Regions from separate parts of the Streptomyces sp. PU-14G genome, predicted to be linked through region 2. Evidence: riboswitches for the same ligand, from Rfam matches in the RefSeq annotation. Region 2 holds a riboswitch; the other holds the start of a gene.
What was found. Region 2 has a riboswitch for cyclic di-AMP ahead of AB8Z75_RS20820 (M23 family metallopeptidase). Riboswitches for the same ligand answer to the same signal wherever they lie in the genome.

Region 1: it holds a riboswitch for cyclic di-AMP, as region 2 does, so the genes downstream of both, AB8Z75_RS18180 (M23 family metallopeptidase) here and AB8Z75_RS20820 (M23 family metallopeptidase) in region 2, are expected to answer to the same signal.

What each region holds. Positions count from the first base shown of each region.
Region 1 is NZ_JASKYT010000143.1:11,199-14,593, reverse strand. It holds gene AB8Z75_RS18185 (PP2C family protein-serine/threonine phosphatase) at 364-1,494, shown strand; cyclic di-AMP (ydaO/yuaA leader) riboswitch at 1,685-1,846, shown strand; gene AB8Z75_RS18180 (M23 family metallopeptidase) at 1,859-3,241, shown strand.
Region 2 is NZ_JASKYT010000183.1:6,124-9,518, forward strand. It holds gene AB8Z75_RS20815 (M16 family metallopeptidase) at 1-1,012, shown strand, start outside; cyclic di-AMP (ydaO/yuaA leader) riboswitch at 1,227-1,388, shown strand; gene AB8Z75_RS20820 (M23 family metallopeptidase) at 1,402-2,223, shown strand; gene AB8Z75_RS20825 (HPr family phosphocarrier protein) at 2,345-2,626, opposite strand; gene AB8Z75_RS20830 (GNAT family N-acetyltransferase) at 2,775-3,395, shown strand, end outside.

The DNA of each region.
Region 1 (3,395 bases), on a different contig from region 2:
GGACGGCGGAGCGTTCCCCTGACCACGGGACGACGCCGCGTCCGGGACCGGAGGAACGCCCCTCGCCGACGGCGGCGCCCGGCTCCACGGGAGGGTGCCGGGCGCCGTCCGTCCTGTCCGGTGGCCTGCCCGCGTGCCAATCGGCGCGGCCACCCGCCGCAGGCCGTTTCCGGCCGGTCCGGTCGCACGGTCCCGTACCCCCGACCCGACCACGCCCGAGTGGCCCGGCGTGCGCAGGCGGGCCAGATTGAGAGCGTGCAGGAGAGACGGACAGGCCGACCGGCGAGCCGGAGCCGACGAACGGGCCGGAGCCCGACCCGGGGGGAGGGCGAGGCGGAGCCGAGGGACGGGTACGCGGACAGCGTGGGGCGGCTGCGGCGCTTGGCGCGGCTGCTCCCCGCCGCTCTGTTCGCCCTGGGCCTCGTCCTGGAACTGGCGACGCCGCCGAACGTGACGGTCTCGGCGCCTTTCGCGGCCACACCACTGGCGGCAGCCGCCCTGCTGTCCTTCCGCGGCACCGTCATCGCCGGTGTCGGCTCCTCGGGTGCCGTCGTCCTGCTGACCTGGCTGCACGACGAGGCGGGGCCCGACATCGAACCCGAAGCCCGGTCCATCACCATTGTGACCGTCTCCGCGCTCGCCGTGGGCGTCAACTACGTGCTGCGCCGCAGCGGCGAGCAGCTGGCCTCGGCCCGTGTCGTCGCCGAGGCCGTACAGCTCGCGGTTCTGCCCACTCCGCCCACCCGCGCGGGCGGTCTGGTGTTCGCCACCCGGTACCGCGCCGCACAGACGGACGCCCGCATCGGTGGTGACTTCTACGCCGTCGAGGAGACCCCGTACGGCGTACGGCTGCTCCTCGGAGACGTACGCGGCAAAGGCCTCGGCGCGGTCGAGGCCGTGGTCATCGTGGTGGGCGCGTTCCGTGAGGCGGCCGAACAGGAAGAAACACTCGCCGACGTCGCGGCCCGCCTCGACCGCGCCCTCCAGCGGGAAGGACGGCGGCAGCTCGGCACCGCGCGGTTCGAGGGCTTCACGACCGCGGTCCTGGCCGAGATCCCCACCCATCCGGACGGCCCCGGTACGCCACGTGGGGCAGCACCGCAGGGCGCCGCCGAAGGCCCCGTACTGCGCCTCGTCAACCGCGGCCACCCCGGCCCCGTCCTGCTCCGCCACGGCCGCACGACCCTCCTGGAGCCGGACGAACCCGCGCTCCCACTCGGCATGACGGAGCTGGGCGTGTGGCCCGACGAGATCGACGAGGTGCCCTTCCCTCCGGGCAGCCAACTTCTCCTCTACACCGACGGGCTCTCCGAGGCACGCAACGCCGACGGTGTCTTCTACGACCCCGCCGGACGGCTGTCCCGCAGCTACTTCGCCGACCCGGAGGAACTGCTGGAGACCGTCCTCATCGACGTCGCCGACCACACGGGCGGCGAGTCGAGCGACGACATGGCGCTGCTGGCCGTCGCCCACGAGACCCGACGGAGTGCGTGACCCTGCGACCGCATCGCCGCCCGCTGTCTGCCGTCCGCCCCCCGGCAGGGGGAGGGCAATTGTGGGGAACGGCTTGGAAACACGGGTGCTGTTCTATTACCGTCCGATAACGCGGCACGGTCGTCACTGTCGTCACGAAAGACGGCACCGTGCGCCGACGCCGAATCCCGCACACGGAGCACCAGCCGGCCCAACTCGCCGGCCAGGCCCCGCGGGAACCGGGGAACCACCCCTTCTCGTCAGCATGTCGGGAAGGACCGGGGTGAATCGGGCGCCCCGCACGGGATGCCCGTAGGAGACCTTCCTGCTCCGAACCCGTCAGCTAACCCGGTAGGCGAGAAGGAAGGAAAGGAGAGCGCCCCCCGTGGCGTCCACATCCCAGGGCCCCGCCCCCGAGGCCGTCGGGTACGACCCGCAGCCCGGTACCGTCGGCTCCCCCGCTCCCACCCCCGCGTCGGCCCCCTACGGCGGCCCGCTCCCGCACGGTGGCGCGCTCCCGCACGGCGGCCCGCAGCCGTACGGCGGCGCGCTCCCGTACGGTGGCCCGCTCCGGAGCGATGGCGGTCCGCAGCAGTACGGCGGCGGCCCGTCTCCGTACGGCGGCGGCCCGCAGGGTCTCTCGCACGACCCGCAGGGCTTCTCGCACGACCCGCAGGGCGCTCCGCGTCCGAACGGCGAGTCCAGGGCCGGGGCGGACGAGCCCTCCGGCGGCGACGGACCGTGGGAGGACTGGAACCCCACCGAGGAGGCCACCCGCTCACTGCGCGGCAAACACCGGGTCGCCCGGCAGCGGACAGGCGGTGTGGCACGCGGCGGGGCCGTCCTCGGCGTCGGCATGATCGCCGCCGTCGGCGCGGGCGGCATGGCCACGGCACACGACAAGGACCCCGGCTCCATATCCGTGCCCGACATCGGTGCTGCCGCAGACACCGCCCGGGACCTGACCGATCACCTGCCCGACGCCGAGGACATACCCGGCCTAGGAGCGTTCGTCTCCGACGGCACGGACGGCACCGAGGTACCGGACGGCGTCCAGGCGGCACACGGAGCCGACGCCGTGGACGCGGCGGACACGGGCGGCGGCAGCGCCGGCGAGGCACTGCGGGCCCGCATCCTCGCGCAGGCCGAACGGCACCACGCCGCGACGGACGCACAGGCCCGCGAGGACGCGGCGCGCCAGGCGGCGAGCGCCGCCGCCCAAGAGGCAGCGAAGCGGGCAGCCGCCGAGGAGCGCGCGCGAACCGAGGCGCAGGAAGAACGCCGACGCGAGGCGGCAGCGGCGAAGGCCGCCGAAGCCGCCGAGGAGGCGAAGGCCAAGGCAGCGGCCGAACGCCGGGCCAAGCTCGCCCGCAGCTATGTGGCCCCCGTCGCCTCCTACCAGCTCAGCGCCGGTTTCGGCCAGTCCGGCGGCAGATGGCAGAACGACCACACCGGACAGGACTTCGCCGCTCCCAACGGCACCCCTGTCAAGGCGATCCACACCGGCACCGTCAAGGAGGCCGGCTGGGCCGGCTCGTACGGCTACCGTGTCGTCCTGGAACTGGACGACGGCACAGAACTCTGGTTCTGCCACCTCTCGTCCATGACCAAGTCGGCGGGCGACAAGGTGAGCACCGGTGACGTCATCGGACGCGTCGGCTCCACCGGCAACTCCTCCGGACCGCACCTGCACGTCGAGGTCCGCCCCGACGGCGGCGCCCCGGTGGACCCGTTGACGTGGCTACGCGACAAGGGCGTCAAGGTCTGACGCGCCCCTGAGGGCAGCACGTTCCTGAGGGTGGGGCGTCCCTGAGGGCGGGGCCGCTCCTGTCTGTGGGCCCCTCCTGACGATGGGCCCCACCACGCCGTGAGGGGCGTCCTGAGAGCCTGCGGGGCCTCACACGTCCCTGACGGCGGGCTAC
Region 2 (3,395 bases):
GGCCGACGCGCTGCGCGCCCCCGCCTTCCCCGACGACGAGGTGGAGCGGCTGGTCGCCAACCGGCTGGACGAGATCCCGCACGAGCTGGCCAACCCGGCCCGCCGTGCCGCCAAGGAGCTGTCGAAGGAGCTTTTCCCCGCCACGTCGCGGATGTCGCGGCCCCGGCAGGGCACCGAGGAGACGGTGAGCCGTATCGACGCGGCGGCCGTCCGCGCCTTCTACGAGGCCCATGTGCGTCCCGTGACGGCGACGGTCGTGGTCGTCGGCGATCTGGAGGGCGTGGATCTGGACGCGGCGCTGGCCGAGACGCTCGGCGCCTGGACCGGTACGGCAGCCGAGGCCCGCGCGATGCCGCCGATCAGCGCGGACGACACCGGCCGCGTCGTCATCGTGGACCGCCCGGGTGCGGTGCAGACGCAGCTGCTGATCGGGCGCGTCGGCCCCGACCGGCACGACCGGGTGTGGCCGGCGCAGCTGCTGGGCGTCTACTGCCTGGGCGGCACCCTCACCTCCCGGCTCGACCGGGTGCTGCGCGAGGAGAAGGGCTACACCTACGGGGTGCGGGCCTTCGGTCAGGTGCTGCGTTCGTCCGAGGACGGCAGCGGGGCCGCCATGCTGGCCATCAGCGGTTCGGTCGCCACGGATGTCACGGGTCCCGCTCTGGCCGACCTGTGGCAGGTGTTGCGTGTGCTGGCGGCCGAGGGGCTGACGGACGAGGAGCGGGACGTGGCGGTGCGCAACCTGGTGGGTGTCGCCCCGCTGCGCTACGAGACGGCGGCGGCGGTGGCCGGAACGCTCGCGGACCAGGTGGAGCAGTACCTGCCGGACGACTACCAGGCGCGGGTCTACGCGCAGCTGGCCGAGACGGGCACGGTGGAGGCCACGGCCGCCGCGGTCAGCGCGCTGCCGGCGGACCGGCTGGTGACGGTGCTCGTCGGTGACGCCTCCCAGATCGCCGACCCGGTGCGGGAGTTGGGGATCGGCGAGGTCAAGGTCGTCTCCGGCTCCTGACGTCTTCGTTCCGGGGCGCGGCGGCAGGGGAAAGTGGGGCCCGGGAGGAGGAATCGCTCCTTCCGGGCCCTTCGTGATGTCCGTTTCTGTTGCGGTTGTGGCGAGTTGGGGTGTGGCGAAGATGACAAAGCCAGGGATTCGTTTGCCGCTCGGAGTTGGCGCCGTCTAGCGTCATTGCCGCTGTCCGTCAGAAGTGACCGCACCCGCGGCCGACGGATGGTGATCGCCGAATCCCCGAGGGGAACTGCCCGAGGGGGACCGGGGACCCACCTTGTCCCATGGGGTGAATCGGACGGCCTCGACAAGAGGCGGCCCGTAGGAGACCTTCCTGCTCCGAACCCGTCAGCTAACCCGGTAGGCGAGAAGGAAGGAAAGGAGTACGCCTCCGTATGGCGTTCACCCGTGCCACCGGGAAGCACAGGCGCCCGAGTAAGACCCGCAGGGCCACGGCGGGAGCGGCGGGCATAGCCGGCCTCGCCACCGTGGGTGTCGTGGGCTCCATCGCCTCTCCCGCGTTCGCCGCGGGCGGCGGGCAGAGCCAGAACAACCTCCAGCAGAGCCCCCAGCTGCGCGAGGCTCTCGCCGCCCCCATCTCGGACACCCTGGACGAGCAGGCGTACGACCAGGCGCTCACCGCCGAGCAGACGAGGGCCGAATCCGAGGCCAAGGAGGAGGCCGCCAAGGCGAAGGCCGAGGCGAAGCGGAAGGCCGACGAGGCCAAGCGCAAGGCCGCCGCCGAGAAGGCGCAGAAGGAGCACGAGGCCAAGGTCAAGGCCGCGCGGGCCGCGGAGCGCGCGAAGCTCAACGCCTACGTGCTGCCGGTCGAGGGTTCCTACGTCTCCACCGGGTACAAGCAGGGCGGCGGCATGTGGTCGTCCGGCAGCCACACCGGTATCGACTTCCACGCCGGCATGAACACCCCGGTCCACTCCGTGGCCGCCGGTGAGGTCGTGGAGGCCGGCAACGGCGGTGCCTACGGCAACAACATCGTCATCAAGCACAAGGACGGCACGTACACGCAGTACGGCCACCTGAACTCGATCGGTGTCTCGGTCGGCCAGAGCGTGGAGTCGGGCCAGCAGATCGCCCTGTCGGGTTCGACCGGCAACTCCTCGGGTCCGCACCTGCACTTCGAGGCCCGTTCGGGCCCGGAGTACGGCTCGGACATCGACCCGGTCGCCTATCTGCGCCAGCACGGCGTCAAGGTCTGACGCCTCTACGGCGCACTCGCGGACATGCGATGAGCCCCCGGCCTGCTGGGCCGGGGGCTCGTGCGTGTCGCGTTCCACGTCAGTGGGGCCACGCCGACGGCGGAAGCGCGGCGGGGGCGGTTCAGACCGTCTCCGGAAGCTCCTCCAGCCCCTCGGCGACCAGCTTCGCGAGCCGGTCGAGGGCCGCCTCGGCGTCGTCCGCCTCGGAGGCCAGGACGATCTCCTCGCCGCCTTCCGCACCCAGGCCGAGCACGCCGAGCATGGAGGCCGCGTTGACGGGGTTGCCCTCGGCCTTCCGCACGGTGACCGGAACGCCGGCGGCCGAGGCGGCACGGACGAAGATGGAGGCGGGGCGGGCGTGCAGCCCCTCGGCCCAGCCGACGGTGACGCGGCGCTCAACCATGGTGTTGCCCTTCGAGTCGGTGAGGTTGTCTAGACCAGTCTCGCACGGTGGTCTGTCGGCACCGCACGGTCGTCTGTGTTGGTACCGCGACCATACGACGCACCGCGCGAGCGCTCCGTGAGCCCGGTCACCGCCGTACGCTGAGCGCATGCCCAGCCCCGAGGAGCGCGCCTACCCGACCCACTGGGAAGCGGACATCGTCCTGCGCGACGGCGGTACGGCGCAGGTGCGGCCGATCACCCCCGACGACGCGGAACGCCTGGTCAGCTTCTACGAGCAGGTCTCCGACGAGTCGAAGTACTACCGGTTCTTCGCGCCCTATCCGCGGCTGTCCGACCGCGACGTGCGCCGCTTCACGCACCACGACTACGTCGACCGGGTCGGCCTCGCGGTGACGATCCGCGGGGAGTTCATCGCGACCGTCCGCTACGACCGCATCGACCGGCTCGGCCGTCCCGCGAGCGAACCCGCCGACGAGGCCGAGGTCGCCTTCCTCGTCCGCGACGACCAGCAGGGCAGAGGGGTGGCCTCCGCGCTCCTCGAACACATCGGGGCCGTCGCCAGGGAGCGCGGCATCCGCCGCTTCGCCGCCGAGGTGCTGCCCGCCAACAACAAGATGATCAAGGTGTTCACGGACGCCGGATACTCCCAGAAGCGCAGCTTCGAGGACGGCTCCGTCCACCTCACCCTCGATCTGGAGCCCACCGAGCGCTCCTGGGCCGTGATGCAGGCTCGCGAACAGCGCGCCGAGGCCCGCTCCGTCGCCCGG